One region of the Shimia isoporae genome, then DNA from elsewhere that is predicted to be linked to it. Evidence: riboswitches for the same ligand, from Rfam matches in the RefSeq annotation. Region 1 holds a riboswitch; the other holds the start of a gene.

Region 1 (7,796 bases):
CGCGGTCTATGGCTCAACAGTTTTGTATTGGCTCGGCGACGACAGCGAAGGGCAGGCCGCGACCTGGGCGTTTCTGGATCGGCGCATTGAAAACGTCATGCAGTTTGAAAAAACCAAGGCCCAGTTCAACAACAGCCCGCTTGGCAAGATGATGGCAGGTCCGCTTGAGATGCTTGGCCGGATAAAGGCGCCGCAGATGCCAAAAGGCATGCCCGGAAGCTGGACGCCGCCTCGGTCCTGACGCAGCGCTCTGTTTTTGGATCTTCGCCAAAAGTCTCTGTTCCCTGTGCTGGAGGCGGTGCTACATCTTTGATCAACGAAACGACGGCTGAGGACCTGACATGAGCTCTATGATGCGTGCGGTGGAGATCACCAAACCGGGACCGGCGGAGGTTCTGGAAATGACCGAACGCCCCATTCCACAGCCCGGACCCGGAGAGGTTCTTCTCAAGATCGCCTATGCGGGTGTGAACCGCCCGGATGTGTTGCAGCGCGCAGGTCTTTATGCGCCTCCTCCGACTGCCTCGGATCTGCCCGGCTTGGAGGCATCCGGTACCATCGCCGCCGTGGGCGCCGGGGTCTCGGACTGGGCAGAAGGCGATGAGGTATGTGCCTTGTTGCCCGGTGGAGGGTACGCGGATTACGCGTTGACGCCAGCCGCGCATTGCCTGCCCATCCCACGTGGGATGGCGCTGCGTGAAGCCGCTTGTCTGCCCGAAACATTCTTTACGGTCTGGTCCAATGTGTTCCAGCGTGGTGGGCTCATTGCCGGGGAGCGCTTCCTTGTGCATGGCGGCTCAAGCGGTATTGGTACAACAGCGATCCAGCTGGCCAGCGTTCTTGGCGCGCGGGTGTTTGCTACCGCCGGTTCAGACGAGAAATGTGCAGCTTGCGTGAAGCTGGGTGCAGAGAAAGCGATCAACTATCGCACCGAGGACTTTGTTGACGCGATGCGCGCCGAGGGCGGGGCGAACCTGATCCTTGATATGGTGGGGGGCGACTACATTGGCCGCAATGTCAAAGCTCTGGCCGATGATGGACGGTTGGTTCAGATTGCCTTTTTGCAAGGGCCACAGGTCGAACTCAATTTTGCGCAGGTGATGATGCGCCGTTTGACGATTACGGGCAGCACCTTGCGCCCGCAAAGTGATCTGGCCAAAGCCCGCATCGCCGAGAGTCTGGCGGAGAATGTCTGGCCCTTGCTGGATGCGGGGCGCGTTGCCCCGGTTATGGACAGCGAATTTACACTTGATGAAGCCGTGCAGGCACATCAGCGGATGGAAAGCAGCGGCCACATCGGCAAGATCGTGATGAAAGTGGGCTGAGGGCTCAGACGGTCACTGTCGCCCTAACCGGATGCCAACTGCGGCCGCTGGGCGAACTCAACGGGTCGCTTCGTGTTCGAAACGCTGTTTGGCGATGGATTCGTTGTGGAGAAATTTCTGGTGGTCCGAGAGAGCGACCTCCACGAAATTCAGGTGCGCCTCAACGGCCGCCCGGGCGGCTTCGGGGTCGCGGGACTGAAGCGCAGCGTTGATGGCGCGATGCTGCTCCAGAAGTTCATGGCGAGTTGTGCGCTGACGGAACATAATCGTGCGGTTGTAAAAAACCCCCTCGCGCAGAAGCTGGTACATCGACCGCATCATATGCAGCATGATCACATTGTGGCTGGCTTCGATAATGGCGAGGTGAAAATCGGCATCAAGACGCGCCTCGTCAGCCGGATTGCGTTTGGGATGAGCGGCTTCCATCTTGTCAAAGACGGCCTGAATTACCTGCAGATCAGTGTCCGAAGCCAGCTTTGCCGCGCGTTCGGCAGCGAGTCCTTCCATATCACGGCGGAAAGAGATGTAGTCGAACACGGCCTCGTCATGGGCGGCGAAAAGCTGCACCAAAGAATCTGAAAACGCGCTGCCAAGAACGTCGGCGACGAAGATGCCGGCACCGGCTTTGGAAGCAAGCAAGCCTTTGTCCTGAAGCGTGGAAATAGCCTCACGCAGGCTCGGTCTGGAGACACCAAGCCGTTCGCTGAGCTCGCGTTCCGCAGGGAGCCTTTCGCCCGGTCGCAGGATGCCGCGCAAGATCAGGAGTTCGATCTGGCGGACAACTGAGGTGGAGAGTTTTTCAGGCTGGACCTTCTGGAACGGCATCGGCATCTCATGTGAAAAAAAGTGGTCAAAAGATTTGACCACAGGCGGGGTGGCGGCGCAAGGCATCCTCGGGCGGTAAGAGTTCGTTAACCTTGAATTGGCACGCTCGAGCCATGCGTTTGTGGATTGTTTTTGTTTTTGTGTCGGCGTGCAATATGCCGAGTCCCCACTACCACGGTGTCGAGGTGACTCGGGTGTCGGTGGATGGCAGCACCTTCGATGTCCGTCAAAAGGGGCGTTTGGCCGAAGCGATCCGCGTAAACGTCCAATACGCGCCGCGCCTTGGTAGGGTGGCGCGGCGTGCTGAACTCGCGATGGAAGTGATCACTGGCTGCGACGTCATCGAAATTCGGGGCGACGCGGCCAAAGTCACCGGCATATTGGATTGTGCAGCGGACGATGGTCCGCCGCCGGTATTGAGTTACCTGAAGGAACAAGACTGTGACGTAGTGGACATCTTCGTTCCGTCAGGCGGCGCGACGGCCTATCTTGAACCGGATTGCAGCTAGGCCAGCGTTTTCGTCATGAAGATCGAAGCGTCGCTTTCTTCGTAGTCTCCAAAGGGCCCGCAATCCGTGAAACCGTGTGCATGATAGAGGCTATGCGCCTGTGTCAGGGTGTCTCCGGTTTCCAGCTTCAGCACTGTAAGCCCTTGCGTTCGCGCCTCCTGGTCTAGGGTGTGCATCAATTTGTGAGCGATGCCTTTGCCCCGTGCATTGGGATCGACAAACATGGATTTGATCTCGCCGTAGTCGCCCTTGTTGGCCAAAGCCGCACAGCCGAGAGTTGTTTCGCCTTCCTTGGCGACAAAAAAGCGGATCGTGTCGACACAAAGTTCGTCGATCGACAGGAAATGGTTGTCTTCGGCAGAGAAGAGCGACTGCATCAAGGCATGGCTGGCCTGCAAAAGGCGGGTCGCCTGCGGGTCACGCGGGTTGCCGGGAACGACGCGAATGTCAGTCATGAATTTCCTCCTCTGGTCTTGCGCGCCAATTTGTGGCATCGCTTTGCCTCTGTCCAGCATCGCCCATTGGAATGACCGCGCCGTGACACATACAGTTTTCGTTTGCGACACCTGTTGCTCAGAAAATGAGCATCCCTCCGGAGGCGCGTTTGCCGCCAAGCTACGCGAGGCGGCGCAGACAAATCCGGCTCTCGGCGATGTCGCTATCAGAACCGTAAGTTGTTTGAACGTTTGTTCGGAGCCTGTGGCGATAGCACTTCGGGCTCCGGAGAAGACGGCCTATCTGTTTGCGGGAATCGAGCCGGACTCCGATCTTGCCGATACACTGGCGTTGATTGGGCTTTATGTGGAAGCGGCGGATGGAGACATACCCGATGCACGACCGGCCGGACGATTGCGGTTTTGCCTAAAGGGGCGCGTCCCCGCGCTTTGACCTTGTCATGCCGATGCGGCTTCTGCGTCCACATCGAGCGGGTCAGGAGGAAGCCCTGCCACCTCCTGACGATGGTTTATTCCGCTTCGCCTTGCTTGAGGAAGAAGGCGCAGAAATAGCCGAGAGTTACCCAGCCTACGGCGGCAAATCCCAAGCTCTGGGTGGCAAATTCCGCGGAAAGTTCAGGTGGCGCAACGCCCCAGAACGTGTCCAGATGCGGTGCCCCGACGAACTGCGGCGCAAGAATAACCAAGAGACCCACCGCGTGCATCAGTAGGCTGCGGCCGAACGCGATCAGGGCCAGCCCGACCGCGGTCGCGAGGATGGTGCTGATCCACCAAACCTGGCGCGGGCCCAGCTCTGCTGCTGGCGTGCCGGGAAGCTCTGGCGGTAAGCCGATTGCAGGGGCGAGCTGCACAGCAATAAAGCCTGCAAGTCCCCAGATGATGCCATTCTGAGCGGTGATTTCCGTGCCACGGCGTTCGCGAGCGAAGGCCATCGCCGCCACCATTAGCAAGCCGTAGCCAGTGTAGGTCACGAGGTTGAAGCCGATGGTCATGAGGTGACGACCGGTTTCTCCGCCAAGGCCGGGCGCGCCCCTGTCGGAACTTGGCGTACCGTCAGCATGGAAATGCAGGCGCGCGCCGGATTCGTAGAGCTCGCCTTCCAGCAGAAGCGGGATGACAAAAAAGAACTGTAGCAGAGCGGCAATCAGCCCTGCTATCAGGCCAGCGAACACAGCGCTGGACAACAGATTTTTGGTCATTGGTCCGTGCGGCGTGCGCTTAGTGGCAGGGGAATGCCATTGCGTGACGCTGGTCGTGTGCTGCATCGTGCAGGACAGTTGCCTGTGCCATGCCCGAAACGGTCAGCAGGCCGAGGCCAACCACCAGAGTGAAAGCAAATGCCAGCGTGTTGGAACCTGTTGCGGCGATAGTCGCGGTCTTGGTTGTCATAGTCTTTTCTCCTTTCCCGTCACACCCGACGGGCGTCCAAGAGGGTTTCACTGTCTGCACGGCCGGTCTCCTGGCTCGTGGGTCAACGCGGTGCATTCCCTTCCCGGAGTTGGCCTCCAGTGGTTTTGAACGCGCGCTCGCCACTTACAGTCGCGGGGGCGGCTGAGGCTTTGGAAAAGTCCGTTCCTCATTCCCGAGTCACTGCGCAAGCGTAGCAACATACCGTGCCCGCCCTGTTTGGCGGCTTTTTGCCTGTGGGGTCAAGGCTGTTTCCGACATTGTTGAGGGCACAAGCGGCGGGGTGCCGCGGCGTTTCGTTGGGTTTTCAGCCAATATCTTGTGGATAACTCGGGCGCATCGGCCACATCGTGTGGTTAAGCGTTGACTCAAGCGCTTGGGCCTTTGCAGACTTGGAAAACTGCGGGAATCACGCGGGCAGACCAGAAAACAAAGGCACTCAGACAGGGACCAACGCCGCTTTGCGCTTTTCGAAACTCAGACTGACCGGCTTTAAAAGCTTTGTCGATCCGACCGATTTGATTATCGCGGATGGTCTGACGGGTGTGGTTGGGCCGAACGGATGCGGCAAGTCCAACCTGCTTGAAGCGCTGCGCTGGGTTATGGGGGAAAACCGCCCCAAAGCAATGCGCGGCGGCGGCATGGAAGATGTGATTTTTGCCGGTGCTGCGACCCGTCCTGCGCGCAATTTTGCGGAAGTCAGCCTGCAAATCGACAATTCCGAACGGCTCGCGCCAGCCGGGTTCAATGATGACGACGCGTTGGAAATCATTCGTCGCATCACCCGTGATGTCGGATCCGCATACAAGGTGAACACCAAGGATGTTCGGGCGCGCGATGTGCAGATGCTGTTTGCAGACGCGTCGACAGGTGCGCATTCACCAGCACTCGTGCGGCAGGGTCAAATCGCCGAACTTATCAACTCCAAGCCCAAGGCGCGTCGACGGATTCTTGAAGAGGCCGCGGGTATCTCGGGTCTTTACCAGCGTCGCCACGAGGCTGAGTTAAAACTCAAGGGTGCGGAAACCAATCTGGCGCGTGTCGATGATGTCATAGAACAATTGGGCAACCAGTTGGGGCAACTGGCGCGGCAAGCGCGTCAGGCGGCTCGCTATCGGGCGATTGGCGAAGAATTGCGCCAATCCGAAGGCATGCTGCTTTACCGCCGGTGGCGCGAGGCTGATGAAGCCCGCGCGGCGGCTGACGACGAACTCAAAACCCGCACCACGCAGGCAGCGCAGGCCGAAGGTCTGAGCCGCGTGGCTGCAAAGGAGCGGCAGGCAAAAGATGATGCTCTGCCGCCTTTGCGTGAGGAAGAAGCCATTGCAGCGGCTGTTTTGCAGCGACTGCAGGTCCAGCGTGACAGCCTGAATGATCAGGAAGCCCACGCGCTGCAAATCATCGAAACGCTCAAGAACCGCATTCTGCAACTGGGGCGCGACATGGAGCGCGAGGCGGGCCTGAACCGCGACGCAGGAGAAACCATCGAGCGCCTCGAATGGGAACAGAAAGAACTGGCGAAGGCCAGCGAGGGGCAGGCCGAAAAACTCGAGGCGGCCCAGGACGAGGCCCGCGAGGCGGCATCGGTTTTGCAGGAACGTGAGAGCGAACTGGCTGAAATGACAGAAGATGTGGCGCGACTTGCGGCGCGGCACCAGTCGGCGCACCGTTTGCTCGAGGACACACAAAAAACGCAGGCCAAGAACGAGGCCGAAGCGGCCAAAGCGCGTGACGCCGTGAGCGAGTCAAAGGAAGCGCTGGAACGGGCGGCTGAGGGGCTTGAAGAGGCGCGGGAAAGCGAAGCCGAAGCCATCGATGCCGCACAGGACGCCGAGGAACGTCTTGCCGAAGTCGAGGAAGAGCGCGCGGAAACACAAGCGCGAGAGGCTGACGCCCGCGCGGAACGCTCGGAGGCCGAAGGCGAGCTGAATGCGCTGCGCGCAGAGACAACGGCGCTGGCGAAACTGGTCGAACGTGACACTGCCGAAGGTGGCCAAATTCTGGATCGCCTTCAGGTGCAACAGGGCTTTGAGAAAGCGCTGGGCGCGGCTATGGCTGATGATCTTCGGGCGCCTGAAGTCGAGGAAGACGGGCCCTCGGGCTGGTATGTGTTGCCACAGTATCATGAGGTGCAGCCCTTGCCCGCTGGCGTGACGTCGCTGGTTGAGCATGTGTCTGTGCCCGAGGTTCTGGAACGTCGTATGAGCCAGATCGGCTTGGTGGCCACCGAAGATGCCATCCAGTTGCAGCCTTTGCTTAAGCCCGGTCAGCGCCTTGTGTCGCTTGAGGGTGACCTTTGGCGGTGGGACGGATACCGCGCCTGGGCCGAAGATGCACCGAGCGCGGCGGCACTGCGCCTGCAGCAGTTGAACCGCCTTGAGGAGTTGAAACAGGCCATGGCAGCAGCCACGGCGCGGGCTGATGGCGCGGTGCAAGCGCATGAAACGTTGCAATCGCGTTTGCAGGAGTTGGCGCAGGTCGATCAGGCCGCACGAGAGGCGCGCCGGTCTGCGGATCGCGCTGTGGCCGACGCAAACCGTGCCTTGAGCCGCGCGGAAGCGGACCGCAACCTTGCGGAAGGCAGGCTTGAATCTCTGGGCCTTGCGGTGACGCGGCACGAGGAAGAGGCCATGGCGGCGCGGGCCCAGTTGCAGGAAGCGGAGCGCGCTTTGGCGGATTTGGGCGATCTTGACGCCGCGCGAGCCGAGGTAGAAGACATCAAGATGACCGTCGAAGCGGCACGGATCATGATGATGTCGCGGCGGTCGTCACATGACGAGTTGCGCCGTGAAGGCGAGGCGCGCCTGAAGCGCTCTCAGGAAGTCACCAAAGAGATTAGCGGTTGGCGCCACCGCCTTGAAACTGCCGAAAAGCGGATGAACGAACTGGCCGAGCGTAAGGACGCCAGCGAAGAGGAGCTGATCGACGCAGGCGCCGCACCTGAAGAAATTGCCGCCAAGCGCGAAGAGTTGTCCGAGGCGATCGATCAGGCCGAGGAACGCCGTAGATCGGCTGCCGATGTCCTCGCTGAAGCGGAGACAGCATCGCGGCAGGCAGAGCACGCATCGCGTGAGGCTGAGCGCCTGGCTGGTGAGGCGCGTGAAGCGCGGGCGAGAAGCGAAGCGAGGGCGGATGCGGCACGGGAAACTGTTGCTTATGCCGCCGAACGGATCATGGAAGATCAGGAAGTTTCTCCTGAGGAGTTGCTTGAACGGCTGGATGTCGATCCGGACAACATGCCGGACGCAACGCAGGTTGAAGCCGATGTGAACCGC
Region 2 (7,796 bases), on a different contig from region 1:
CAGCTTGAGGTCTCAGCCAAGCAGATGTTCGCTTCGCACTGGCTCCCATCGGAGCAGCTTTTGCCGGCGTCGCTGGCGGGTTTCTCCGGTAAAGAGCAAATCGGAATTTGCGCTTTCTTTCCCAATCGTCCGAAAGTGCCGCCTTGCGCTTGGCACTCCGCCGCTTTTTCGCGCTCTGCCGCGTTACGGGGGGCGGCGTCCTGACACCCGGTCACTAAAACCAAGGCAGCCAAAATGCCCATCGCAGGTTTTCCAAGCAGCATTTCTAAAACTGTTTCCAACACGCCTCGCATCTAAACTTTACCGACGTGATACCGACGCAATATGGCATTCTCCGCACAATGCTGTTGAAGCGTTTGATACACCTTATGCTTCAGCTCCAATCGCTTCGGCACGCTTTCCTGAATCCACTCGGCTCCGTCCACAGCCTCTGACATGGTCTCATGAAAACTCAGATGGTCCTCTGCGGGCAACGCTGTGTCGCTCAATCCTGGCAAAGACACCCGCGCATTTGCGATCACTTCGCCAATTTTGCGTTCCGCTTCTGGATCGGGGTCAAACACCGGCACGTCCGAGCCATTGAGCAGGAACCGCGCGGCCCATCCGCCGCCAATAACCCCACCCCCGATGATCGCTGCTGTTTTGCCCAACTCTCTCTCCCGATCGTTTTCCAGTGTTAGCGTGGCGGCTGCGCCACGTCGTACAGCTTGCTCACGTCGTACCCGTTCTTGGTCAAAGCGGCTTCCGCTTTGGCTCGAAGATCGGTTGAAATTTGAGGGTCGCGAGCCAGTATCCAGCCCGTTCTGCCCGCCGGATTGCCAATCGCTACCACCGAATAAGCATCATCAATCCACAGCACCCAATAGTCGCCGCGTGCAAACGGCAACCAAGGAACAAAGGTCACTTTCAGCTTGCCGCCTTCTATCAACCACGCCTCGCCTTCAGCGGTGCTGGCTTCACCGGCGGGGCTTCCTTCTCGACAGGTATTCAGAACCGAAATCTTGCCATCGGACCGCAGACCATACTCCGCAGTGACACCTTCGCACCCTTTTTCAAAACGGTTGGGAAAGCGCGCGATCTCGTGCCATTTTCCGAGATAACGATCGAGATCGAGTGCCGAAACCGCTTCGATTGGCACGGCTCGGTCACGATATCTCTCCGCGACAGCTGCACTGGTCGACGCAAAGGTAGCGAGGGTTGCGAAGGCGAACGCAAAAAACTGGAAACGACGCATGGGATATCCTTTCATCATGCTTCTCTTTTCACTTCCTTACGTAAGCCAGCGCATTCAGGCCCAACCCCCAAAATCGAACCAGTCGCGGCACCGATGGTTTACCGACGTGATGCCGATGTTTTGCAGACAGGCATTCAGGCCCCTTTCGGAGCCTTTTTCGTCAGCCCAAGCTTCTCGCGCACCTCTGCCGGACCAATCACCCGCGCACCCATATTTTCAATGATGGTGCCAGCCCGTTCCACCAGCTGCCAGTTTTCCGCCAGCACGCCCTTGTCGAGCCAAAGATTGTCCTCAAGACCAACCCTTACGTTTCCGCCAGCCAGCACAGACGCCGCGACATAAGCCATCTGGTTGCGCCCCAGCGAGAACGCTGAAAACGTCCAGTTCTCCGGCACATTGTTGACCATTGCCATAAAGGTATTGAGATCATCGGGCGCGCCCCAAGGCACGCCCATACACAGTTGAACAAGTGCATCGGCTTCGAGGATGCCTTCCTTTACCAACTGCTTGGCAAACCACAAATGGCCAGTGTCAAATGCTTCAATCTCGGGCTTAACCCCAAGATCCGTCATCATTTTTCCCATCTCACGCAACATACCCGGCGTGTTGGTCATAACGTAATCTGCTTCGGCAAAATTCATTGTACCGCAGTCCAGGGTACAGATCTCCGGCAAGCATTCGGCAACATGTGCCACGCGCTCGGTCGCCCCGACCATGTCGGTTCCCGCGACAGGCGGCAGCGGGCTTTCGACGCCCCCAAACACGATGTCGCCCCCCATGCCCGCGGTCAGGTTCAGCACCACGTCCGTCTCGCTGTCGCGAATGCGGTCCGTGACTTCCCGATACAGTCCCAGATCGCGGCTCGGCGCGCCGGTCTCCGGATCACGCACGTGACAATGCACCACCGCCGCGCCAGCCTTGGCCGCAGCGATCGCACTGTTTGCAATTTGCTCAGGCGACCGTGGTACATGCGGACTACGATCCTGTGTGCCCCCCGATCCGGTTACGGCGCAGGTGATAAAGACCTCACGGTTCATTTCCAAAGGCATGGCGATTCCCCTTTTTGCTTTGCCCTAGCCTAACTCGCTTGAGCAACCAGACTTTTCGTAATACGAATTTTATATGTCAAAATACGAAGAAAACGGCGTTTTCCATCCAAATCCAAGGCCTCTCACAACCGCAATACTTGTGCTGGATGATTGCAACACCTTGAGCTTTGCAGCCGCCGTTGATCCGATGCGGGCCGCAAATCGCAGGGCAGGAAAACCGCTGTTTGACTGGCAGTTTTTCACGGCAACTGGCACGCCAGCCTCGCTCACGAGCGGCTTGAACATAAATGGTCCGGCCATCGCCAAGTTGACCTCATGCGACCTGCTGCTGGTTGTCGCAGGTTTTCGTCTTGAAGATCATGCCACACCAGCGCTTTTGTCCTCTCTGCGGCGCATTGCAGGTCAGGGAACGAGCATTGCTGCGATCGACGGCGGCCCCTGGCTCTTGGCACGTGCAGGCTTGCTCGACGGGCAAATCGCCACCACTCATTGGGAGGATCTGGAGGAGTTTGCTACGCGATTTCCGAACGTAAACACCCGCAGGGACCGCTTTTGCATATCGGGCCGGTTTGCGACCTCAGGAGGCGCAGCACCGTGCATTGACATGATGCTATACCTTATAGGAACGCGCTTTGGCAAAACACTCGCACAACGGGTCGGCAGCGCATTTCTATATGACCCACTACCGGCCGGAAGCCAGCCGTTGACGTCCACGCCGCGCAAAGTCCGGCGCAACCCAAGGTTGGCCCGCGCGCTGGAGCGCATGGAGGCGACTATTTCCGAACCGCTCCCCATCCCAGATATCGCGGCCCACGCCGGGCTCAGCGTCCGAGCACTTGAGTTGCGGTTTCAAACACACCTTGGTCTCTCCCCCAAAGCGACGTACTTACAAATGCGCCTTGAGGAAGCCCTGCGACTTGCTCAAGACACGTCTTATCCAGTTCGAGATATTGCGCTAGCGACAGGCTTTATCTCCCCGGCGAGTTTTGCACGCGCCTTCAAGGAGGCCCATGGCCAGTCTGTTCGCTCCCTGCGGTCACAAGGCAGTTAAGTCTTTCAAATTACGTGAAAATACCACTGAATGACACTTTACCGCGCGGCTGCCAGCAAGTTTTCGACGTCAACATGAGCTTCTATGTGTTCCGCCAATTTATCCAGAACAGCTTCGACCGTCGCATCGTAACCTTCGTTTCCGGCCTGAGCCCCAAGCGCCCTAAGCCATGCGCGACGGAACCCGTCATCACGGAACATCCCGTGCAGGTAACTCCCGCTGACACGGCCATCCAGCCCAACTGCCCCCTCATCACGGCCATCAACCCGAGCGAAAGGCCGCGAACAATCCGGCCCGTCGGTTCGCCCAATGTGTATTTCGTACCCGCGAAAGGCCTGACCCGAGGCAACATGCTCCGCCTGCGTTTCAGTTAGGCGTTTGTCGGGTGTCATCACTGTATCCACATCCAACAGTCCGAGCCCTTCGGTGTCTCCAGCAGGGCCTTCGATGCCCTCCGGATCGCGCACCCATTTGCCAAGCATTTGATATCCGCCACAAATACCGAGAACATGCCCTCCACGCCGCAAATGAGCGGCAAGATCAATATCCCATCCTTGAGCCTTCAGAAACGCCAGGTCACCTCGCGTTGACTTGCTTCCCGGAATGATAACCACGTTTGCATCTCCGGGGACCGGCTCTCCGGCTCGCAACATCTTGAGCGACACGCCGGGCTCTTGTGCCAAAGGGTCCAGATCGTCGAAGTTTGCAATCCGCGACAAACCCAGACAAACCACTTTCAACCCGCCGCTCCGTTCTGCGTTTTTAATGTCCAGCGCATCTTCCGCAGGTAGTTTCCAAGCTTCACCAAAATACGGCAGCACACCGAAACCAGGCCAACCGGTCGTGTCTTTTATGAGTTGATACCCGCCATCAAACAAACTCGGATCGCCTCGAAATTTGTTGATCAGAAAGCCCGCCACCAGAGCAGCGTCTTCCTCCGAAATCACCGCCTGAGTACCCACGATCTGCGCAATCACGCCGCCGCGGTCTATGTCTCCGGCCAGAATTACGGGTACATCGGCGGCTTGCGCGAAGCCCATGTTGGCGATATCGCCCTGCCGTAAATTCACCTCTGCCGGGCTGCCGGCCCCTTCCACAATGACCAGATCATTCTGAGATTTCAGACGGTTAAAACTCTCGAGCACCGCTTTCATCAATTGCGGCTTGAGCTTGCTGTATTCACGCGCCTTCACAGTGGTCAGACGTTTTCCCTGAACGACGACCTGCGACCCCACATCCGTTTCAGGCTTTAACAGTACTGGGTTCATATCCACGACAAGGGGCTTACCGCAGGCGAGCGCCTGCAAAGCCTGCGCACGGCCAATCTCGCCACCATCCGAAGTCACGGCCGCATTGTTAGACATGTTCTGCGGCTTGAAAGGCGCCACCGACAGCCCTCGCTTCCGTGCCGCACGACACAGCCCTGCGACGAGCATCGACTTGCCGACATTGGAGCCCGTGCCCTGGATCATAACCGCTTTTGTCACGTCACACCTGCTTGGGCAAAAACGCCTCGACCGCTGCCGAGGCGATCACCAGCACATTGCCGTCGTCGGGATTGGTCACATTCATGCCGCCGAACACGGCTTTAACCTCCGCCCGACCGCGTGGGAGATGCGCAACCAAAGCGTCGCAATCAACCTTCTCTGGCTCCTGCACACCTACGGTCACCTGCACTCGCATTTCCTTGGGGTCTTTGCCCAAGGCAGCAAACATCGGAATAGAGGAATGGCGGATCGCGTCCTCGATCGCGCGGCCTGCAGCCTTGGTGTAATCCTGACCGTATTGGTCGTTGCCCATGCCCATTTCAATGATGAAACGCTGATCACTCATGCTGCGACCTCCACATCAAGCGCCACCGAAATCGCAACATTGGCGATCACAGTTGGGTTGCCATCCGGGCGCGGGACGTCCAAGCCTCCCTTGACAGGTTTTACAGTGACTTGTCCGTAGGGAAAGATTGCCGCTATGACATCAGTTTCAACGTTCTCAGGCTGCTGAACCGCCACCTCTACGGTTATGAACATTTCGGATTTGTCTTTCCCGAACAGCTCGGCAAGATTGATCGAATTATGCCACAGCGCATCCTTCACAGCCCGCGACGCGGCTTCGGTATAGTCCTGACGGCGTAGAGATGAGCCCATACCAAATTCAGTAAGCAAACGTTTTCTGGGCATCAGAACTCCACCCCAGCCTGCGCCTTTATTCCATCTCTGAACGGATGTTTCAGCAACGTCATTTCCGTCACCAAATCTGCGGCCTCAATCAATTCTGGCTTTGCGTTACGTCCCGTGCACAGAACGTGTGTCATCTCCGGCTTTTCGCTGAGCAAAAAATCCACCACGTCGTCGATATCCAGATAATCGTTGCGCAATGCGATGTTGATTTCATCGAGCATCACAAACTTGTTTGAGGGATCACGGATAAGCTCTTTAGCCAACTCCCAACCAGCCTCAGCCTTGGCAATGTCACGCTCTCGGTCCTGCGTCTCCCAGGTAAACCCCTCTCCTGAAACGTGAAATTTCACTTCTTTTGGAAAGTGCTCTTCAAGAAAAGCCCGTTCGCCAGTGGCCATCGCACCCTTAATAAACTGGACCACGGCAACCGGCATATCATGAGCGATGCAACGCATGATCATGCCGAATCCCGACGAGGATTTACCCTTACCGGGGCCAGTGTGCACGATGATCAGACCTTTTTCCTCGGTCTTCGTAGCCATCATCCTGTCGCGAGCCGCCTTGATTTTCGCCATTTTTGCCTTGTGGCGTTCGTTCTGGTCTTCGGCCTCGGCCATTGGTAACCCTCCGTTCGTGCTTGACTCTGCCCGCATCATTGCCCATTCGGGTGGACGCTGGTTCCTGTTCTTAGAGCAGGTGAAAAGGGAATGCGAAAGGGGGCCGAGATCAACCCCCAAAAGCAGCCGCCCCCGCGACCGTGACCGGAGAGGTCCGCCGCACGCCACTGGGCATAGCCCGGGAAGGCAGGCAGACCGAAGGCGAAAGCCTGAATCCGCAAGCCGGGAGACCTGCCAGCCAAAAAGACATGAACCGGACGGGGTGTTTCCGGTGTCGGGCTGTCCACAGGCTTCCCGCGCTTTCCCCGTCCCTGCTAAGGGACCGAAACAAATGGCTGACGCAAACGCGCCTGTCGAACTGCTTGTCTGCATCAAATGCCGTGCAGGTATGCCGACCGACGTCGAAGGCCCTCGCCCCGGAACACAACTTTTTGAAGCGCTCAGCGCGGCTGACTTACCGGAGAACGTCACTCTAAAAGGCGTTGAGTGTTTCTCCAATTGCGACCATGGCTGCTCTGTCACCATCCGCGGTGGTGATGACCGATGGACTTATGTCTACGGCAATTTCACGGGCGCAGATGATGCCGAACTTGTGGCTGAAGGCGTCTCAAAATATGCGGCGACCACGAACGGGCTTGTCCCGTGGCGCGACCGTTCCACCCATTTCCGCAAAAACTGCATCGCACGCATCCCCCCACTGGAGATTCCCGAATGAGCACCCTTGAAAAACTGCCAGTCACCGTCATCACCGGGTTTCTCGGTTCCGGCAAAACGACCCTTGTGCGCAATCTGATGCAGAAGCCGCAAGGCAAGCGCCTTGCCGTTATTGTAAACGAATTCGGCGATGTAGGTGTGGACGGAGAAATTCTCAAATCCTGTGCCATTCCGGACTGCCCGGCCGAAAACATCATGGAACTCGCAAACGGTTGTATCTGCTGCACAGTGGCGGATGACTTCATTCCAACAATCGAAGCACTGATGAAGCTGGACCCGCGTCCGGAGCATATTCTGATTGAAACGTCCGGCCTCGCATTGCCAAAACCTTTGCTCAAGGCGTTTGACTGGCCAGACATTCGCTCCAAGATCACGGTTGATGGCGTTATCGCATTGGCCGATGCCGAGGCGGTTGCCGACGGCCGCTTCGCACCAAATGTGGCTGCAGTCGACGCCCAGCGCGAAGCCGACGAAGGCCTGGATCACGAAACGCCTTTGTCAGAGGTCTTCGAGGACCAGATCAGCTGCGCAGACATCGTTTTGCTTACAAAACCGGACCTTGCGGGTCCGGAAGGAGTCGCGAAGGCCAAGGAAATCGTTCTGTCCGAAGCTCCGCGTCCGCTGCCAGTGGTTGAGGTAGCCGAAGGGGATGTTGATCCACGCGTGGTTCTGGGGCTGGAGGCGGCGGCAGAGGACGACATGGATGCCCGCCCCTCTCACCATGATGGCCATCACGATCACGAGCACGACGACTTTGAAAGTGTTGTAATCGAGGTTCCAGAGCAATCCGATCCGGGAGCATTTGCTGCAAAAATCGAGAAAATGGCCAAAGATCTCAACATACTGCGAGTCAAAGGCTATGCAGCGGTTGAAGGCAAACCGATGCGTCTTCTGGTTCAGGCGGTTGGTGCGCGCGTGCGTCATCAATTCGACCGCCCGTGGAAGCCCGAAGAA

Evidence for each region. A riboswitch is a leader RNA that binds a small molecule or an ion and turns the genes downstream of it on or off. The one in region 1 is predicted to bind cobalamin.
Region 2: it holds a riboswitch for cobalamin, as region 1 does, so the genes downstream of both, BXY66_RS11035 (DUF1636 family protein) here and BXY66_RS15460 (CbtB domain-containing protein) in region 1, are expected to answer to the same signal.

What each region holds. Positions count from the first base shown of each region.
Region 1 is NZ_SMGR01000003.1:228,024-235,819, reverse strand. It holds gene BXY66_RS15495 (COQ9 family protein) at 1-241, shown strand, start outside; gene BXY66_RS15490 (NAD(P)H-quinone oxidoreductase) at 342-1,325, shown strand; gene BXY66_RS15485 (FadR/GntR family transcriptional regulator) at 1,383-2,150, opposite strand; gene BXY66_RS15480 (hypothetical protein) at 2,306-2,659, shown strand; gene BXY66_RS15475 (GNAT family N-acetyltransferase) at 2,656-3,114, opposite strand; gene BXY66_RS15470 (DUF1636 family protein) at 3,197-3,547, shown strand; gene BXY66_RS15465 (CbtA family protein) at 3,624-4,313, opposite strand; gene BXY66_RS15460 (CbtB domain-containing protein) at 4,333-4,503, opposite strand; cobalamin riboswitch at 4,547-4,745, opposite strand; gene smc (chromosome segregation protein SMC) at 4,983-7,796, shown strand, end outside.
Region 2 is NZ_SMGR01000001.1:2,243,223-2,251,018, forward strand. It holds partial or broken gene BXY66_RS10995 (3-hydroxyacyl-CoA dehydrogenase NAD-binding domain-containing protein) at 321-650, opposite strand; gene BXY66_RS11000 (lipocalin family protein) at 677-1,249, opposite strand; gene bcoG (3-dehydrocarnitine:acetyl-CoA trimethylamine transferase BcoG) at 1,369-2,283, opposite strand; gene BXY66_RS11010 (GlxA family transcriptional regulator) at 2,357-3,334, shown strand; gene BXY66_RS11015 (cobyric acid synthase) at 3,373-4,806, opposite strand; gene BXY66_RS11020 (Lin0512 family protein) at 4,823-5,167, opposite strand; gene BXY66_RS11025 (Lin0512 family protein) at 5,164-5,511, opposite strand; gene cobO (cob(I)yrinic acid a,c-diamide adenosyltransferase) at 5,511-6,128, opposite strand; cobalamin riboswitch at 6,170-6,381, shown strand; gene BXY66_RS11035 (DUF1636 family protein) at 6,460-6,843, shown strand; gene cobW (cobalamin biosynthesis protein CobW) at 6,840-7,796, shown strand, end outside.